Regions from separate parts of the Pseudanabaena sp. Chao 1811 genome, predicted to be linked through region 3. Evidence: predicted binding sites of a transcription regulator. Region 3 holds the regulator's gene; each other region holds the start of a gene.
What was found. Region 3 encodes HrcA, which represses chaperone genes, less so after heat shock. Its sites were predicted from a motif close to TTAGCACTCNNNNNNNNNGAGTGCTAA; they were not measured.
Positions count from the first base shown of each region.

Region 1: groES (co-chaperone GroES) is a predicted target of HrcA. The motif match lies at 2,474-2,500, and genes of this name have one in related genera.
Region 2: NMG48_RS02375 (TolC family protein) is a predicted target of HrcA. The motif match lies at 2,351-2,377, and genes of this name have one in related genera.
Region 4: NMG48_RS10110 (iron-containing alcohol dehydrogenase family protein) is a predicted target of HrcA. The motif match lies at 3,393-3,419, and genes of this name have one in related genera.

Region 1 covers NZ_CP101416.1:4,002,025-4,007,191, reverse strand. The annotation lists gene NMG48_RS18410 (class I SAM-dependent methyltransferase) at 1-395, opposite strand, end outside; gene NMG48_RS18405 (DevA family ABC transporter ATP-binding protein) at 439-1,224, opposite strand; gene NMG48_RS18400 (hypothetical protein) at 1,561-2,115, shown strand; gene groES (co-chaperone GroES) at 2,549-2,860, shown strand; gene groL (chaperonin GroEL) at 3,031-4,665, shown strand; gene NMG48_RS18385 (O-antigen ligase family protein) at 4,857-5,167, shown strand, end outside.
Region 2 covers NZ_CP101416.1:500,843-506,009, forward strand. The annotation lists gene NMG48_RS02370 (hypothetical protein) at 14-556, shown strand; gene NMG48_RS02375 (TolC family protein) at 620-2,221, opposite strand; gene NMG48_RS02380 (leucyl aminopeptidase) at 2,601-4,142, shown strand; gene NMG48_RS02385 (YbjN domain-containing protein) at 4,287-4,745, opposite strand; gene NMG48_RS02390 (eCIS core domain-containing protein) at 5,016-5,167, opposite strand, start outside.
Region 3 covers NZ_CP101416.1:3,147,073-3,152,239, reverse strand. The annotation lists gene moaA (GTP 3',8-cyclase MoaA) at 1-523, shown strand, start outside; gene argZ (bifunctional arginine dihydrolase/ornithine cyclodeaminase) at 1,042-3,153, shown strand; gene hrcA (heat-inducible transcriptional repressor HrcA) at 3,240-4,304, opposite strand; gene NMG48_RS14460 (protein phosphatase 2C domain-containing protein) at 4,772-5,167, shown strand, end outside.
Region 4 covers NZ_CP101416.1:2,209,482-2,214,648, reverse strand. The annotation lists gene NMG48_RS10130 (biliverdin-producing heme oxygenase) at 1-119, shown strand, start outside; gene hemN (oxygen-independent coproporphyrinogen III oxidase) at 162-1,562, shown strand; gene NMG48_RS10120 (bacteriohemerythrin) at 1,759-2,202, shown strand; gene acsF (magnesium-protoporphyrin IX monomethyl ester (oxidative) cyclase) at 2,242-3,318, shown strand; gene NMG48_RS10110 (iron-containing alcohol dehydrogenase family protein) at 3,484-4,590, shown strand; gene NMG48_RS10105 (SufE family protein) at 4,622-5,062, opposite strand.

The DNA of each region.
Region 1 (5,167 bases), 850 kb from region 3:
GTAGCCTCCTCCCAAGCCATATTGGTAATATCCATCTTGACCATTACCCTTTCTAGATAAAGATCGGCTGATAAATAATCAATATTTTTCTGCTGTCTCAAGATGTTTTCCAGTTTGAGTTCTGGAGCCATGTGTAGCAATTTTGTAGGCTGTTCAAAAATATTAGTTTTGTTTTTTAAGTACAAATAAACTAATCGTTCGCGATCAAGTGATCCACAGTTAGGACAGAGGGCATGATCGCGTTGCCCACCCCCAATAATGCTTTTTTCTTTCAGTACGGGAAAGTCCAGACCAAAAGGTAAAAATGTTTCTAAACTAGAATCACAGAGTGGACAGTGGTATCGAAACCCAGAGTTGCTTTGAAAGTCAGTTGAATTATTTTTTAAATCTTGCATGAAGTTGATCGTTCACTAGGAATGACAGGACAAAGCGCCATCATTACAGCATAAATGTACGTGACTCACCATTGACAGCACTTAGCATCGTGTCATTGACCACATTATCTGATTCCAAATTGCCATCGACTAAGTTCACAATGCGGTCAGCCACATCAAGGATACGGTTATCATGAGTCACCATCAAAATCGTGATATTTTCTTCCTTTGCCATTTTTTGCATCAGTGTCACCACATCACGCCCAGATTTTTTGTCCAGTGCTGCCGTTGGCTCATCTGCGAGAATTAACTTTGGACGATTGACCAAAGCACGAGCGATCGCCACCCGTTGCTTTTGTCCACCCGATAGCTCATGGGGTTTATAGTCAATGCGTTGTCCTAGCCCCAGCGCTGTTAAAATTTCGGCAGCCTTATTGGAAGCTACTGCATTTCCGCCCTCATGCTGAAACAAATCCGTAGACATCATCACATTTTGCCTTGCGGTTAATGAGTGAAAGAGATTGTGGGCTTGAAAGATAAAACCAATATTTTTGCGAATCTGTACTAACTTTTTAGGATGGAGATTTCTGAGTTCTTGTCCTAAAACTTGTAGACTCCCATCTTGAATTGTGCGTAAAGCCCCAATCAATGTCAAAAGCGTTGTTTTGCCTGAACCAGAAGGACCTGTCAAAATTACAATCTGCCCAGGATAGACATCTAAATTGATGTCAAACAAAACCTGCTTAAATAAATCACCTTCGCCATAGTGAAAATTTAAGTTGCGGATTTTAATTGATGGTTCCGTATGAGCAAGAACTGATGATGAAGGCGCGTAAGGAGTTTCAAGCATAGTCTAGTAACCTATAGACAAAATAAGTATAGCTATAGCCATTTGAGTTAGGACATAAAACCTCAAAAAGATTGGGAACGCTTTACTCTGCAATTCTCTTTGGGGTTTTGATTTTGTTCTAAGCGGTTTATGGAATTGCACCGAAAAGGGTTGCGATTCCATAAACCAAAACATCTACAAAGGCTTGGGGACTGCTATATAGCTTAGGTAAATGAAAAAATAAAAGATTTGTTCAGATTATTTATGAAGCTCTCAGACTATATTAACTATATGATAGGCATATTTATTGACTGCCTACAGCAACTCAATTTGATTATTTATCAAAGGTTCTAAACCATGGCATCTCGAACCTTAGTCAAAAATTATCTTGCTCAATGGATGCAGATGGGCAAAACCGTAAGTCTATCAAGCCAAAGCAAGCAGGTTCATATCTATCAAATTTTGAAGGGTGAAAGGTATTCCACCATATTTAACAATCTCTGGGATGAGATTAGTACGACCAAAGCGAACGAAGCATATTTAAGTGGTACTGACCAAACAATTAGCGACCTACTTAGCAATCAATGGGAAATAATTGCCTGTGCTCGTTGTAATTTACTTGTACCAACCTTGGGGGTAGGTCCTCGTACACCCGTTTGCTGTCCCTGTGATGATTTACCCAATCATCCCAATCTTGATCTGGTCTCACCACATATACCAGTACAGCTAGTCACACATTTGGAGGCTCTATGCGATCGCTTAGAGAAAAAGCCTACCGAGGATGAGCAATTGTCTAACAATATTCCTGATGATGTGACCTACACTTCTGAAGAAGAGGACAAGCAAACCATCCACAATCTCAGAACCTCAGTCCTAAAATTAATCAAAACAAATGCCTCAGAACGGTTGTAGGAAAATTGCTAATTAACGTCAGTTCGAGTTAAGCTGGCAAATTTAAAAAAAACAAAAGTAAAAGCCTTGCTATGCAAGGCTTTTACTTTTGTTTTTTGAGAGAGAGTTTGCTACGCAAACTCTCTCTCAAAACCCGTTTTAAATTATCCCGAACTCGCGTTAATTACAGCAGTTTTCGATCAAAAGAACCCCCAAGAAAACTTTATAAAAGCGTTGCAAAGCAACGCTTTTATAAAGTTTTCTTGGTTCGGATTTGGGCGCTTAGCGCTGTAAATTGGCAATAAAACCTAGTTGTGTTGGCTTGTCTACCTTCAGTTCGGTAAACCACACTATAGACATTGCAACCCTTTCGGTTAAATTAGCACTCAGTCACCTAGAGTGCTAAAACACTCTAGACAAAGCCTCAAAATGCTAGTCCAATGAGTGAATACCTATGGCAACAACCACATTAAACGTAACAACTGTAAAGCCTTTAGCCGATCGCGTGTTTATCAAAGTAAGCGCTAAAGAAGAAAAGACCGCAGGTGGTATTTTCCTACCTGAGACCGCAAAAGAAAAGCCCCAAGTTGGCGAAATTGCAGCAGTAGGTCCTGGCAAACTTGATGACAAAGGTGTTCGCCAAGCCCTCGAAGTTAAAGTTGGAGACAAAGTTCTTTACTCCAAATATGCTGGCACTGACATCAAACTCGGCTCTGATGAGTATGTATTGCTAGCCGAAAAAGATATTTTAGCGATCGTTTCATAGTTTAGCTGTTGGCTATTAGCTGTTAGCTGTTGGCTTCTAGCTAATCTAGCGATCTGCTAATTATCAAGAGAATTAAAGAAAATTATCTTCTTTCAAAAAAGCTAACCGCTAAAAGCTAAAAGCTAATAGCCCAAATCAAAAATCATCTAGTCCTTAAACCACTAAAAATTATGTCTAAGAAAATTATTTACAACGAAGATGCACGTCGCGCCCTTGAGCGTGGTATGGATATTTTGGCGGAGTCCGTTGCTGTGACTCTTGGTCCTAAGGGTCGTAACGTAGTTCTTGAGAAGAAATTTGGTTCTCCTCAAATCGTTAATGATGGTGTCACCATTGCTAAGGAAATTGAACTAGAAGATAACGTTGAAAATACTGGTGTAGCTTTGATTCGTCAAGCTGCTTCTAAGACTAACGATGCTGCTGGTGATGGAACCACCACTGCAACCGTATTGGCTCATGCCATTGTTAAGGAAGGTCTGCGTAACGTAGCGGCTGGTGCTAACTCGATCGCTCTTAAGCGCGGTATCGATAAGGCAACTACTTTCTTGGTTGGCAAGATCAAGGAACATGCTAAGCCCATTGAAGATTCTAAGGCGATCGCTCAAGTTGGAACCATCTCTGCTGGTAATGATGAAGAAGTCGGCGCAATGATCGCTCAAGCGATGGACAAGGTTGGTAAGGAAGGTGTGATTTCCCTTGAAGAAGGTAAGTCCATGGTAACTGAACTCGAAGTTACCGAAGGTATGCGCTTTGATAAGGGCTATATCTCTCCTTACTTCGTTACCGATGCTGAGCGTATGGAAGCTTCCTTTGAAGAACCCTTGCTCTTGATCACCGACAAGAAGATTGCCCTCGTGCAAGAACTAGTACCTGTACTTGAGCAAGTTGCTCGTGCTGGTCGTCCTTTGATCATCATTGCTGAAGATATCGAGAAAGAAGCTCTAGCAACTCTCGTCGTCAACCGTCTCCGTGGCGTTCTCAACGTTGCTGCCATCAAGGCTCCTGGATTTGGCGATCGCCGCAAGGCAATGCTCGAAGACCTTGCTATCCTCACAGGCGCTCAAGTCATTACCGAAGATGCTGGTCTCCGTCTTGATTCCGTTAAGATTGATCAACTCGGTAAGTCTCGCCGCGTAATCATCACCAAGGACAGCACCACCATTGTTGCTGACGGTAACGAAGCCGCAGTTAAGACCCGTGTTGAGCAAATCCGTCGTCAAATCGAAGAAACTGAATCTTCCTACGACAAGGAAAAACTCCAAGAGCGTTTGGCTAAGCTCTCTGGTGGCGTAGCAGTAATCAAGGTTGGTGCTGCAACTGAAACCGAAATGAAGGATCGTAAGCTTCGTCTCGAAGATGCAATCAATGCAACCAAGGCTGCTGTAGAAGAAGGTATTGTCCCCGGTGGTGGTACAACCTTGGCTCACCTTGCTCCTGAGTTATTTACTTGGGCAAATGCTAACTTGACTGGCGAAGAGTTGACTGGTGCAATTATCGTTTCTAAGTCTTTAGCTGCTCCCGTTAAGCGCATCGCTCAAAACGCAGGCTTTAACGGCGCAGTAATCGCTGAAAATGTACGCGAAAAGTCATTTAATATTGGCTTCAATGCTGCTACTGGCGAATTTGAAGATATGTTTGCGGCTGGTATTGTTGATCCTGCGAAGGTGACTCGTTCTGCGCTACAAAACGCAGCATCGATCGCTGGCATGATCCTGACCACCGAGTGCATCATCGTTGATAAGCCTGAGGATAAGGGTGCTGGTGCTGGTGGCGCAATGGCTGCTGGTGGCGACTTCGACTACTAATTATCAATCTTTGTAAAATTAAAGGGAGCGCGTTGCGCTCCCTTTAATTTTTTGGGTTAGTATTTCATGGCAAAGTGGGGCTTCATTGTGGGTAGAACTAGGAAAAATTAAAACCGAAAAGAGAGTTATGGTGTTTTGCATCACAACTCTCTTTTCGGTTTTATATCATAAAGTTATAGGGTTAATAGAAGATGTTTTGGAAACCGACTGAAGATCAAAAATTGCAGTTGGAGTGGAAATGCTTACAAAGTATGGCTATTTTGCTGCCTATCAGTAATGTATTTGTGCCAGCTTTTACAGCATTGTTGGCTATCTTCGTTTTATTTCGTTATGGCTGGAAAGCGATCGCCTCGCCAATTAGCACTGCCTATTTAGGTTTGTCGGCATGGATGATCCTGACGACAATGATCGCTTTTGATATCGGCACTGCCGCAGGGGGATTAGCTAATTTTCTGCCTTATTTTCTCTTAGCTGCCACCACTAGCTACATTATTCGTACCCC
Region 2 (5,167 bases), 2.1 Mb from region 3:
GAGCAGAAATTATATGAAAAGTTTTAGGTTTCCAACAGTCAAGAAAAATTTGCAGCAGCTATGTTTAGGATTTGGGGCGGCGACGATCGCGCAACTATCGCTATTTGCCCATCCAAGTTTTGCCAATCCTCGTCAAATTACTTTTAGCGTTTATCCCTCTGACTCAGGTGCAGCATTTCCCATTTGCCCCACCGAATTTAGCCTCACCGAAACCCCACGTCCCTATTACGAAGGCGGCTATACTATCGACGGCTCAGCATCACTGGGTTGGTTTGCGAAACAATTTAAGGTTGAAACCAGCGATCGCTTTAGTGTGACTTGGGCAGCTAAGCTCCAGACTAAGTATCACAACTGCATCGCCACAGCCAAGATCACCAAAATTAACGCTGAACCATTTCGGGAGCATTCCTATTTACGAGCACGCTTTATGGATGGCAAGGTCTATCTGATTTTGGATATGACGGGGATGCGTGATGCCAATTCCCTAACAGCAGTAATTCTGAAAAAAGATGTCAAAAACGGCAATCCCATTTGGACTTGGGGCGGTACAGACTGATCATAGAATTAGAAATTTGATTAGAAATTTGATTAGAAATTTGCCTAAGGCAAATTTCTAATTCTATAACCCCGCTATCGCACGTTCGAGGTTTGCCCGCGCTTGGTTATAACCAATAATTGCTTGCACACGATTAACATCGGCACGGGTGAAGTCGGACTCAGCCGTAAGTACCTCAAGCTGTGTACCCACACCTGCATCCAGACGCAAACGTGCTAAACGAAGAGCTTCTTCAGCTTGTTTGACAGCTTTTGTGGCAGTTTCAATTTGCTGGAATCGCGATCGCTGATTGATATATGCCGACTCCACATCAAAACGGGCTTGACGGGCAGCTTGTTCAAATTTACTTTCGGCAATGGCTTGATCGGCTTTAAATTGGTCAACTTGGGCAGCCGTTTTGCCACCGTCATAGAGAGTCCAGTTTAAGGTTGCACCAATCTGGTAGCCAGTACCGATCCCACCACCACTGGTAAATTCTGATGCAGTATTGACATTGGCAAATAGACTCACCTGTGGACCAAGTCTCGCTAAGGCAGCATTGGCATTATTACGGGCAACTTCCCTTTGTAATTTCTGAGTATCTAGTTCAGCTCGATTGCGTACTGCCAATAAGATTGATTCTTCTAAGGGTAATTTCCACTCAGCTACAGGGGCAATTTTATCCGCAGCCGTAATTTCCACCGTAGGCGGATAGTTGAGTTGACGTGCCAATTCCCGTCTTGCTACTAATTGTGCTGCCTCGGCATTTAACAAATCTTGTCTAGCATTTGCAAGGGAAACCTCAGACTGGAGGACATCAAATTTTGTACCAACCCCTGCCCGTTCCCTTGCTTGGGTATCTTGTAAACTTTTTTCGGAGTTTTTTACTGCTTGACGTTGAATGCGAATGGTTTCATCAGCATTTTGTAGATTGTAATAGGCAGTCACAATACTCAAGCGCACCACTTGTCTAGCTTGATTGAGATTGGACTCAGCAATGCGTAGGTTATTTTCCGCCGCCGCGATCGTTGCATCATTTACGCCAGAGTCGAAAATATTGTAATTAATCCCCAAAGTACCCGTAAGGGGATTACTGGTGGTTTTGTTTGAGGTGAAATTGTTATTGCTATTGTTGATAATATTCAGACGCGATTGGGCAGAATCACTATAGCTATATTGGACTGTACCTGAAACCGTTGGCGATCGCCCCGCTTCCGCAGCCTGTAATGCCGCACGCGCCTTGTCTATAGCAATTCTGGCTTGAATCCAGTCGGAGTTTGTTTTTTCAGCTAACTCAAGCACTTCTTCGAGAGTAACGGGCTTGGTACGTTCTAACTTAACTTGACTAGGAGTAGTGGGCACAACTAGCGTCTGTTCAGGATCTAATTGTCCAGAATTAGTGACACCAGAAGTAGGTATCACTATTGCGGGTTCTGTAGAGCTAATCAGGGTTGGTAATTGCGGAGATTTTGCCGTCTCTGAAGTATTAGCTTGAGATGCAGCAGCAACTTTTAATGGGGTCAATTCTTGAGCATTGGCTGTCCAAGCTGGAATCAGAAGCGATAAACTCGCACCAAGCGTCAACCAACTGGAAGAAATTCGCATAATCTTAATCTGTAACTCCTCAGATTTAAACAGCAGCCAACATAACTTACTTGAAGCATGTTCTGATAGTACATGTGTCACAATCATCATCCAATTGGGTAAAGATGTGAAAATATGTCCTTAATTTAATAGAGATTGTAGTATAAAGCCATAAATGCAGAATTGCTTCATGAACTTGCCAAGTAATAGCAATTTTTCCAGTCAAGCTACATAGCACTTTTCAAGCAAGAGAGGTACAGAGAGTTGTGGGACACAACCCTCTCCTTCACTAGATTTGTATAGGCTATAAACCCTCTACAAATACTTTTCTTTGAAGCAAAGCCAAATAATGCTTGAGTAATCAAATCCCAAAAGTATTGATAGCGGTGCTATCAATCTTTTGCGTTGTATATCCTCAGTAAAACTTGCATTGCTGTATATATATTAGGTATATAGCCAAAACCTACAGACTATATACAAAATGAAAATTCTTACATCAGAAACTGCGACCCAGCTTTGGCGGGGAGATGCCCTTGCGATCGCTGTTTTTGCGAAACCCAAAGATCCTAATGAGAAAACTAATGAGCAAGTAGAGGGTCAAGTAACTAAAACATTAGAGCTGTCAGAGACCCTCAAGCAGTTAGATATGAAAGTCTTAGCTTGCACCCTAACGGATTTGATTACGGAGGGAGAGTTTACTGGAGAAAGCGGGACATCGGTTAGTGGTCGTGTCGGTGTTGACTATGCGGTGCGTAAGGTAATTTTGATCGGCTTAGGTGATCCTGCGAAGGCAAATGCGGATGAATGGCGCAAAGCTGCTGCTACAGCCGTCAAATGGGCAAATAAGGAAAAAGCACCCAGTTTAGCGATCGCTTTTCCTGAATATAACCAAGATGTCAGTGCGACAACTCAGGCGATCTCCGAAGGGTTGTTACTCGCGGCTCACCAAGATAAGCGCTTTAAGTCCAAAAACAATCAACCTTGGCGCGTCGAACGGGTGGAAATCGTGGAAACGAAACCTGAAATCGCCAATCCTGCGATCGCCAAAGCACAACAGATCGTTGATGGCGTAATTTTGGCACGGGAACTAGTATCGGCTCCTGCCAATGTCGTGACCCCAATTACATTGGCGGAAACTGCCGTGGCGATCGCCGCCGAATCCGAGCATTTCACTGCCAAAATCCTTGAACAAGCTGAATGTGAAGCTCTGGGCATGGGCGCATTTCTCGGTGTAGCTAGAGCTTCGGACATTCCGCCCAAATTTATTCACCTCACCTACAGCAACGGTACGCCGAAGCGCAAATTAGCGATCGTCGGTAAGGGCTTAACCTTTGACTCTGGTGGTTTGAATCTAAAAACGGGCATCGGTAGCAGCATCGAACTGATGAAAACCGATATGGGAGGTTCCGCCGCCGCATTGGGTGCAGCCAAAGTGATCGCCCATCTGCAACCCACTGATATCGAAGTGCATTTCATCGTCGCTACTTGCGAAAATATGGTCAATGGTAGCGCCATGCGTCCGGGGGATATCCTCACGGCTTCCAATGGCAAAACCATTGAAGTGAATAATACCGATGCTGAAGGTCGCTTGACCCTTGCCGATGCGCTTGTCTATGCCGATAAGTTAGGTGTTGATGCGATCGTCGATCTTGCCACGCTGACAGGTGCTTGTGTGGTTGCCCTTGGGGAAGATATTGCAGGTATGTGGTCGATTGATGATGACTTTGCCGAGGCGATCGCTAAAGCTGCTAAGGATGCAGGTGAGAAGTTCTGGCGGATGCCCCTCGAAAATCCCTACTTCGATCAGTTGAAGTCGGTGGTGGCAGATTTCAAAAATACAGGTTCTCGAGCAGGTGGTGCGATTACGGGTGCTTTATTCTTGAAGCAATTTGTGGAAAAGACTAAGGCATGGGCGCACCTTGATGTGGCGGGGCCAGTTTGGACTGAACGCGAGTCGGGTTATAACAATGCTGGTGGTACAGGTTTTGCAGTTCGCACTTTGGTGAATTTAATTATCAATTAACTAGTGTTACGTGGAAGTCTGTAAACCCCTCACCCTTATTCCCTTCTCCTGAGGTAGAGGGAAAGAAGAAAATTATTTTTTCTCCCCTTCTCCTATGGGAGAAGGGGTTGGGGATGAGGACAGGTCTTCTCTCTGCGTAACAAATTAAACTTCATTTTCAATTTTGGCGATCGCTTCTAGTGGTGTTACTGCGCCATAAGCAACGGCAGTGATTCCTGGCAAATACTGATCCATCATCACGGCATTGGTATAGACTAGCCGCTTAATCAAATTAAAATCTAAATGACTACCTTCTACGTCAATACTAGTTTTAAAACGAATTTCGCCATCCTCCAGATCAAACTCAAAGTTGCCAATTACGAGGTCGAAATTTGCTCTAGTGAGAAACTCTGATATATCCTGACGCTTAAGCTCTGGAATATGAATTGGACAAAGGGAATAGAAGACAAATTGAGCAGGTGATTCGCGGGTCTCTCCATAGCAGCGCCATTGTCCATGCTCGCCACCAAAGTTTGTGTAAAAGGCTGTCTCATCCTCATGTTTCTCAATATGCCAATTGTCTTGCTTAAAAAAGTTTGTGACTGCCTCAAACACTGATTGCATGGTAGAAAATCCTGTAAAAACCTTGATAATATTGTATCGTCCGCGATCTTATGAATATCAATCATTGTACAAAGATCTGATTGATTGAAGTTCTAACCTCTCTGTACCATTCTTGATTGCTTCTAAAACTCTCTTTTCAACATCTTGAAAATCTTTGGATTGAAAGCTCTGATCTTGTCATAATCTTTGCTTTTTCCTCAAATCTCTAGTTTTTTAAGGTTTTGAAAGACTGAACGCACTTCTCCAAACACAAAGATTTTCTGAAATTCTTTAGGAGAGAGCCATGAATCCATATTTTTTACGTAGTAACTTCTCTTTACCATTGTTGATTGCTTTGAGAACCTTTGCTTCAGCCTCTTGGAAATCTTCGGGTTGATATTTCTGATCATTTGCTGATCCTGTCTTTTCCCTCAAATCTCCAG
Region 3 (5,167 bases):
TGTGGTTGTTGTGCCAGATGTGAACGATCGCGAAATATTGGATTTAGCTGCCCTCAGTATTGATCGCCGTTGGCATATTCGCTTTATTGAGTTTATGCCCATTGGTAATGACAACCTGTTTACCCATAAGGGCTGGGTGGATTCGGCAACCTTGCGGCAACAAATTAGCGATCGCTATGGTTTAGATACTGGCAACTGCAAGGGCAATGGTCCCGCCGATGTGTTTCAAATCCCCAATGCCAAGGGGACTTTAGGCTTTATTAGTCAAATGTCGGAATGTTTTTGCGATCGCTGCAATCGGATGCGGCTCTCGGCGGATGGCTTATTGCGACCATGTTTATTAAATGAGTCAGGACAGATTGATCTCAAAACTGCATTGCGTCAGGGCAAAAATTTTGCCGAATTACGGATGGCAGTGCGGGATTTACTTAATTTAAAAGAGGAAATTAATTTTAAAGAACGCGATCGCGGCATTGGTGAGCAAAAAAGTTATTTTCGTACCATGTCCCAAATTGGTGGCTAAAAGAGAGTGGTAGTGCTTCGCACTACCACTCTCTTTTAGTCTAATAAACAAATAAGGCTCGCTATGCGAGCCTTATTTGTTTATTTAGTTGTAAGAGTACAAAATATCCCTTCGGCATCAGTAGCCACCATACCGTATGTGTAGCGGATAGCTCTAGGTCTACTGATTTGCGCTTACCCCTTTCGGAAGTAATTGCCATTTCGGGGATACTAGGGCTACACGGGGGGGAATAGGATAGCCCTGCTATTAATCTACATTAGTTAGCACTTATTTGCAAGAGTTAGTCCAAAAAAAATTTAATAGATGATAGAGAGTCGCTTTATAGCTCTTGTCATTTATCAAGAGATGATAACTTTTACAAGGGATTACGGTCTGGCGTATTCGGTATCATTAATGACTGGTAGCTTCACCATTGTTTGGTAATTTCTGGTAGCTGCCACTTAAGAATTGAGATAAATTTCGTATTTACCCCTCAACCATTCCCTCCTCAAATATTTACTTGTATTTACTTGTTATTTATGACTTCCCCACTGAATTATCTGATGTGCGCCCCTGATCACTACGATGTAGATTATGTGATCAATCCTTGGATGGAAGGCAATGTCCACAAATCTAGCCGCGATCGCGCTGTTGAGCAATGGCAAAAACTATATGGAGTCCTCAAGGGTTTAGTTAATGTAGAGCTAGTGCCCCCTGCTAAGGGATGGCCAGACATGGTATTTACGGCAAATGCAGGATTGGTACTAGGTGACAAAGCAGTATTAAGCCGTTTTCTCCATAAAGAGCGTCAGGGCGAAGAACCCTATTTCAAAGCATGGTTTGAGTCGAAGGGTTTTACGGTGTATGAGCTGCCCAAGGACTTACCCTTTGAAGGCGCAGGTGACGCTCTATTCGATCGCGCAGGTGGCTGGCTATGGGCTGGTTATGGCTTCCGTTCAGAACTAGATGCTCATCCTTATCTCGCAAAATGGTTAGATGTAGAAGTACTATCTCTACGCCTCATTGATAATCGCTTCTATCATTTAGATACCTGCTTCTGCCCATTAACCGATGGCTATTTACTTTACTATCCTCCTGCCTTTGATTCCTATTCTAATCGTTTGATTGAGATGCGGGTTCCTGCGGAAAAGCGGATTGCCATTGAGGAAGCCGATGCGGTGAACTTTGCTTGTAATGCTGTAAATGTCGATCGCAATGTTGTCATGAACAAAATTAGCGATGGCTTAAAACAGCGCATTACGAAGGCTGGCTTTAATGTGATCGAAACACCGCTTACGGAATTCCTCAAAGCAGGTGGAGCCGCTAAATGCTTAACCCTCAGAACTGTTGAAGTTCCCATTACTAGTGAACAGCCTGATCTTGAGCCTAGTGGTGTTGAAGCAAGAATTGTCGAATTAACAGGACATCTACTGGATTCTGGAATTATCAATCGGGCGCTCGATCTAGTTACTGATAATGGTGGTAGCTTCCAAGTTTTAGAATTTAATCTTGGTGAACAGAGACAAAGTACATCCTTAGCAAGGATTCGCATTTCTGCCCCATCCCATGACCTCATGGAAACCATCATGGGCGAATTGATTGAAATTGGTGCAGTCCTACAGGATCGCGATACCTCCGATGCCAATCTTGAGCCAGTCCTCCAAGATGGCGTTGCCCCCGATGACTTTTATGTCACCACCATCTATCCCACCGATGCCTGTGTCGATGGTGAATGGATTCGTTGCACTAATCAACGGATGGATGCGGCGATCGCGATTAGTCCCGATGGCAAAACTGCCACCTGTAAGCTCTTGCGTGATTTAGTCGTAGGCGATCGCGTCGTAGTTGGTTACGATGGCGTACGGACAGTTCGTAAACCTGAAGCACGAGACAATGCCAAGAAAGAAGAATTTTCCTTCATGGGTGCAGGTGTATCTAGCGAACGTCGTGTCGAACTTGTCGTCGAACAGATCGCATGGGAACTGCGCCAAATTCGCGATCGCGGTGGCAAGTTAGTTGTCTCCTGTGGTCCCGTAGTTGTACACACTGGTGGCGCTCCTCACCTTGCCTACTTGATTCGTGAAGGTTATGTGCAGTCGATGCTCGGTGGTAATGCGATCGCTGTCCATGATATGGAACAGTCCTCGATGGGAACTTCCCTCGGTGTTGACCTCAAGCGTGGTGTCAGTGTCAAGGGTGGACATCGCCATCACCTCAAAGTGATTAACTCCGTCCGTCGCTATGGCAGCATCCACAAAGCAGTGGAAGCAGGCTTTGTGAAGACTGGCGTAATGTACGAATGTGTCAAGAATAATGTTCCGTTTGTTCTAGCTGGTTCCATTCGTGATGATGGACCTTTACCTGACACGGTGATGGATTTGCTAGAAGCCCAACGCCTCTATAGCGAACAAATTCGCAATGCCGATATGATCTTGATGCTGTCATCAATGCTGCATTCCATCGGTGTAGGCAATATGACTCCCGCAGGTGTAAAGATGGTTTGCGTTGATATCAATCCCGCCGTTGTGACGAAACTCTCCGATCGCGGTTCCGTAGAGTCCGTCGGCGTAGTCACCGATGTCGGGCTCTTCCTCAGTCTCCTCGTTCAGCAATTGAAAAAGCTCGATAGTCCTGTAGCGATCGCTGCCTAATTCAAAATACAAGCCCTGCTATTTCAGGGTTTGTATGGTAGGTAGGGATGGGCGGCGCAAAGCGCCGCCCATCCCTACCCAAAGTTCTACCATTTACTAATCGCGTCAGTGAGATGCAATGCTGCGGCCTGTACTGAAGCGATCGCTCTTGTATAACCCAAACGGGTTGGGCCGAGAACTCCAACCGTTCCTACAGGTTTATCATCACAGAGATAGGTACTAGAGATAAAAGTACAGTTCTGAATTGGCTCAATAGAGATTTCGGAACCGATTCTGATACTGACTGAATTTGCAGAGGGGCTAGGTTGATCGACAATCAGAGCCATCAACGAAGCGCGATCAGCTTCGAGTAACTGCACAATATTTTGCACCTGTTGCAAATTAGAAAACTCTGGTTGACGTAATAACTCCGTTAAGCCACTAATAAACATTTGTCCCAAAGCTGTGCGATCACATAATTTCATCAGTTGCTGTAAGGACTGCTGCAATAACACTGCATATTGCTGAAACTGGCGATCAAGATCGTCCCATTGCAATGCGTTATTTAAGTCTGACCAGTTTTTATCCCGTAAATGCTCATTTAAAAAATTATTGAGAATATTTAATTCCCCTTCTAATACCTCTGGCTTTGTTTCACTAGGTAAATCCATCGTCACCGAGGCAGTGTGGTAAGTGTCACTAACAGCGATCGCCATGATCTTTCGTTCATCGACCATGACTAATTGCAAATGCCTAATTCGCATTTTTTGCATATTTGGGGCAGTAATTACAGCAATACAACCGCTTAGGGTCGCCAAAATTTGAGCAACATCACGCATTACGCCATCAAGGCTGGACTTGCCAAGGCGATCGCTTTTGCTGGCGAGAAATTGGTGGGTACTATAGGTGAGTTCGCTAGCAGGATCGATCAGCTTATCTACATAGACACGATAGCCAGAGTCTGAGGGAACACGCCCTGCCGAAGTATGGGGTTGATATAACAAACCAATGCGATCGAGCATATTCATCACATTGCGGATTGTGGCAGGGCTAATATCAAAGTCATACTCAGATACCAACGCCTTGGAGCCAACAGGTTCTGCTGTTTGAATATAGTGATCGATGGTTGCCCAAAGGACTTTTTGTTCACGATGGGTAAGTTGAGGGTTCATAGTCTGTGGTAAAGAAATAATGTTAGAAAAGTACTAAGAGTTAACTAAGAGGTAATAAATAAAGGTTTTTTGATAAAAATTGAATGTAAATTGCAAAAATAAATTAAAAAATAAGCAGAATAAAAATAGGTATTAAACAAGTATTAAGTAAGTATTAAGTTTTTATTGTTAAATTTAACTTCTATAACTTAAGAGTTTAACCATTACCATACCTAGATTCTCAAGAAATCCAGTGGTAAGTTGGATTGACCTTCATACTTTGTCGATTGGCAGTACATGAAACATCGCAAAATCCACTAAATTTGTGACTTTGTTTCGCTACAATAGCCAAATGTCTCTTGAAGAAATAGACCAAACATTTAATACTGTAGTTTCTCAGATAATATCAGTCCATACTGTTATGTCTTAGACATACCCTAGCTTCATCTATATATTCACCATTGAGTTTGGTAAGTACTAACATCTTCATGGAAAATCAAGAGCAAACTACGGCAGTTGAGCAGCAATATCTTTGGGCTGTCGGACTAGATACCGAAGCATTTCCCCCTGCATCTCTACTTGGCGATCGCTACCGTGTCCTGTCCTCGCAAATTGTCGTTGACACAGATGCGTTCACACTACCTGAGTTACCCCTTGAATTTCAGACTTATGTAGTGTCTTACCTGAAGCTATCACGATTAAGCCTACATTTACCGCGTCCCTATGGTTTGCTGTTGCTAGGTGAAGAGCTAAACCTTTCAGAAATCTTTTTATTAGAAAATGTCCCCATCGATCGCCAAGGCAATCTTTGTCCGACCTTAGCTGAGAGTTGGGGAAAAGCATCGGCGTTAAGGCAAATTAATTTGCTCTGGCAAGTCCTCAAT
Region 4 (5,167 bases), 940 kb from region 3:
TGGTTGATGAGTTAGAAGCAGATGTGAGAGCGGTCATTGATCCCCATGTATTTGAACTACTAACCAAACAGGATCGGGTTGGTAGTACCGAACGTCGTGGACATCCTGTAACGGTATAGCGAGTTTTCATTCAATATTTTTAATAAAGCTTATAAGATTTGATGAATACATTAGAGCAAACAGTTAAGTTCGACATTAACCTCTTACATAAGTACAACCAGCCCGTACCAAGATATACAAGTTATCCTCCTGCAACAGAACTCCACGAAAATTTTGAACAAATCGATTTTCGTGGAGCGATCGCTGCAGGAAACTTGCAGAAGACACCACTATCCCTCTATGCCCATATTCCCTTTTGTGATGCGCCCTGCTATTTTTGCGGCTGCAACACCGTAATTAGCACTCGCAAAGAAATTGCGGAACCCTATCTAGGATATTTGATTCGCCATATTGAGCAGGTTGCCGCAACGGTAGATCGCGATCGCCTCGTCCAACAAATGCACTGGGGCGGCGGCACTCCCAATTATTTCTCTTTCGATCAAGTGGAACGTCTGTGGCATTCTTTCCAAAAGCATTTTACCTTTGAGCAAGATGCCGAAATTTCCATTGAGGTCAATCCGCGATCGCTAACTAAAGAATATCTACAGGGCTTAAGAGATCTCGGCTTTAACCGTATTAGCTTTGGCATTCAGGATTTTAATCCCCAAGTTCAAGAAGCAGTCAATCGGATTCAACCTGAAGACATGCTCTTTGATGGAATGCGCTGGATGCGTGAAGTGGGATTTGAAGGCGTGAATGTGGATTTAATCTATGGATTGCCCTATCAAAACCTAGAGACATTCCATGAAACCCTCGCGAAAACCATTGCTCTCAATCCTGATCGCGTTGCCGTATTTAACTTTGCCTATGTGCCTTGGCTAAAGCCTTTACAAAAGAAGAAGATCGATCCCGCAACTTTGCCTTCCCCTGAAGAGAAGTTGCAAATCATGGAAATGACAATTGAAACTTTGACCAAGCATGGCTATGTGTTCATTGGTATGGATCACTTCGCTAAGCCCAATGATGAATTAGCGATCGCGCAACGTCAAGGAAAACTACACCGCAATTTTCAGGGATATACCACCAAGCCTGAGTCTGACCTCTTGGGATTTGGGATGACTTCGATCAGTATGCTGCAAAATGTCTATACCCAAAATCATAAGGGCTTGCAAGACTTTTACAAGGCGATCGATGCAGGTGAGTTACCCATCGAACGTGGTGTCAAGCTGAATGCCGATGACATTTTGCGTCGTTCCATCATTATGGAATTGATGTGTCAATTTGAACTTTCACAGAGGGAAATTGAATCTAAATATCATCTAACCTGCGATCGCGATTTTGGTAAATACTTTGCCGACGAACGCTTAAAGTTGCGCCAGTTAGAGGCTGATGGCTTGATTGAATTGAGACAAGACCACATTGAGGTTAAGCCTGCGGGAAGGTTGCTGATCCGTAATATTGCCTCGGTCTTTGATAGCTATCTCGTCAAAAACGAAACAGGCAGATTTTCTAAATCTATTTAACTGATGTTACGTGAAATAGATATCGCCCTCACCCCCCAGCCCCCTCTCCCATTAAGGGAGAGGAGGAGTAAGACTAAATTCTTGTTCCCCTCTCCCAAAAGGGGAGAGGGGCTAGGGGTGAGGGTCTTGTAAGCTTCCACATAACACCAGTGATTTAGCGCAAAGTGCTAAACCGATGTATCTATTATTAATTTCTATGACATTGACTTTGACGAAACCGATCGCTTATTGGCATACAGACTATGAAACTGGCAACTTACAGGTAGATCAAGAACATCAAGAACTCTTTGAAATCGTGAATGTTTTGCATGATGCCGTGGTCACAAAGCAGGACTTTGACACCATGTATGAAATCTTAAATCGCTTAGCTAGTCACACAGTTGAGCATTTTCAGACCGAAGAAACCTTAATGTTGTCCATCAATTATCCTGACTATGAGCGACATAAACAGACCCATGATCATCTCGTCAATAAGGTGTCTCATCTACTAAAGAAATTTCGCGATCGCGATGCCATTACTACCGATATCACCCAATTCCTGACTGAATGGCTGTCTCACCACATCAAGGGTGAAGACCAGAAGATGATTCGCTTCTTTCAAAAAGACAATTTTAATGAGAGCGCAAAGCGCTCTCATTAAAATCCAATATTTTTAAACTTTATATAACTAATTACTACTATGGTTTCTATCCAATCTAGACCCGAACCCGAACTCCTCCGTGATGGCATTAAAATTCCTGTTAAAGAAACTCTATTAACACCAAGGTTCTACACCACCGACTATGATGCGGTTGCCCAGATGGATACTTCTTCGCAACAGGCGGAACTTGAAGCTGTGGTCGAAGAACTGCGTACTGACTACAATCGCAATCACTTCAAGCGCGATAAGGAGTTTGAACAGTCTTGGGAACATATTGATGAGGAAACCCGCGCCGCCTTCATTGACTTTCTAGAGCGTTCTTGCACTTCCGAATTTTCAGGCTTTCTGCTGTTTAAGGAATTATCGCGTCAACTCAAAGATCGTAATCCTCTCTTATCGGAAGCCTTTAACCTGATGGCTAGAGATGAAGCACGCCATGCAGGCTTCTTAAATAAAGCAATGAAAGATTTTCATCTATCGCTGGATTTGGTCAATATGACGAAAAAACGCAGCTATACCTTCTTCAAACCAGAATGGGTAATTTACTCGGTTTACCTCTCTGAGAAAATTGGTTATTGGCGCTATATTCTCGTGCATTATCATATGCAGAATCATCCTGAAAACCGCTTCTATCCTCTTTTCAAATACTTTGAAAGTTGGTGTCAAGATGAAAATCGTCATGGCGATTTCTTTAAGGTGCTATTGCGATCGCAGCCCGATTTATGGGGAACATGGCAAGCCAAACTCTGGGCGCGTTTCTTCCTGTTGACCGTATTTGCCACCCACACAATCACTGTATTTGAACGGGCTGATTTCTATAAATCCATCGGTTTAGATGCTCGCCAATACAATAAGGACGTGGTGATCAATACTAACAAAACCTCGATCAGTGCCTTTCCTGCGGTATTAGATACCAGTCATCCCGAATTTTTCCCTAGATTAGAGAAATGTGCTGACTACAATTTCCAACTGATGGCAATTAATGATAGCGATCGCCCCCAATTTGTGAAGACCTTACAAAAATGGCCCCTATTCCTCGCAATTTTCTGGCAATTGCTACTGGTGTATCTACTCAAACCCATTGATGCTGAAGCTCAACGGGGCAAAGTTCATTAAAAATTAGCCTGAACTTATTTCACTAGAAATGATGACGCAAAGCGTCATCATTTCTAGTACAGAGGGTTGTCTCTGTACCTCTCTTGCTTGAAAAGCGCTATAAAATTGGCAGATTTAGAAGTGGAAGAGATAGAATAAAACTTATGTTTACCATGTCTTAACCTGATGTCAGACACACTTACGGTGGAAGCATTACCGATTTTAGCGATCGCACCAGCCCAACTTTTACGGGGAAACGGGATTTTAGCGCAACTCCCGAAATATTTGTCACGCTATGGGAATAAAGCTCTAGTCATTGCTGGGGAAACCGCAGGTCAAGTTACTGCAAGCTATTTCCAAAATACCGATCGCGAAATTATCCATGCACCAGCGATCGCCGATTGCAGTGATGCAAATTTAGCAATGCTGCGTCGCCTCGTCCAGCAGGAAAATCCCCATGTGATTGTCGGTATTGGTGGTGGCAAAGTCCTTGATACTGCGAAATTAGTCGCCCATCAATGTCAGTTACCGATTGTCACCGTACCGACCACTGGTGCAACCTGTGCCGCATGGACAGCCCTTAGCAATGTCTATGATGCTCATGGAGCCTTTGATTATGACGTGACCCTCGATCGCTGTCCTGACATGATGTTTGTGGACTATGACGTAATCGCTACGGCTCCCAAGCGCACCCTCGTCTCAGGCATTGGCGATGCGATCGCCAAATGGTACGAGTCCTCCGTCAGTAGTGGCAGTAGCGAGAAAACGATGGTCATCGCCGCCGTACAAGAAGCAAGAATCCTGCGTGATATTTTGTTTCAAAAGTCTGCCGAAGCGATCGCTAACCCCAATAGTCAAGCATGGCGCGAAGTTGTCGATGCATCGGTATGTCTTGCGGGTGCGATCGGTGGGATCGGTGGCGCAAATTGTCGCACTGTCGCCGCCCATGCGGTTCACAATGCATTAACGCATCTGCATCAAACCCACGGCACATTGCATGGCGAAAAGGTTGCCTATGGCATTTTGGTGCAATTGCGTCTAGAGGAATTTCAAGGCAATCAACTCGCTGCTTCGTCGCGGCATCAATTGCTGAAGTTTTATCAAGAGATTGGCTTACCGACCACCCTTGCCGATCTCGGCTTAAGTCAAGTCACTCTTGCCGAATTAGAACATATTGCCGCGATCGCCTGTCAGCCCAATTCCGATATTCATCGCTTACCCTTCACTGTTTCCCCTAGCCAAGTTCTGGCGGCGATGGTTTCTACTACCAGTCCAATTACCGCCACCGTCTAAATAAAAAGCCTCGCAAAGCGAGGCTTTTTATTTAGCGAACACTGGGTAATTCAATTTCGATCGCCTGTTGTTGCATTTTTTTGAAGACGTTATAAAAGCCATTGGCGCGAGATGGCGTAAGGCTGGCGACTAAACCTGTGTCTTTAATAAAGTCGGGTGTGAGCAACTCAATTTCCTTTTGGGTTAAGCCGCCCATACAGACCGATAGCAAACCGACAAATCCTTTACTAATCAGCGCATCCGAGTCACCTGCAAATACGACTCGCTCGTTGGTATCTAATTTCGCTACCACATATACCTGTGATACACATCCCTGCACTTTGTTTTCAGGGGTTTTGAGAGTTTCGGGAAATGCTTCGAGTTTCTTCCCGTATAAAATCAGTTGCTCATAACGTAGCTTTGGATCGGAGAGCCTCTGAAATCGCTGGACAATGCGATCGATGGCTTCAGGTAAATGGGTCGGGCTTGACATTAGCTTTGGAAATATTTGGAAATGATTTTCAAGATTTAGACAGAAAATCTTAGAGCTATTCCAGTTTAAAGGATCTGATCGCATCTTGTGGGGCGATCACCTAAA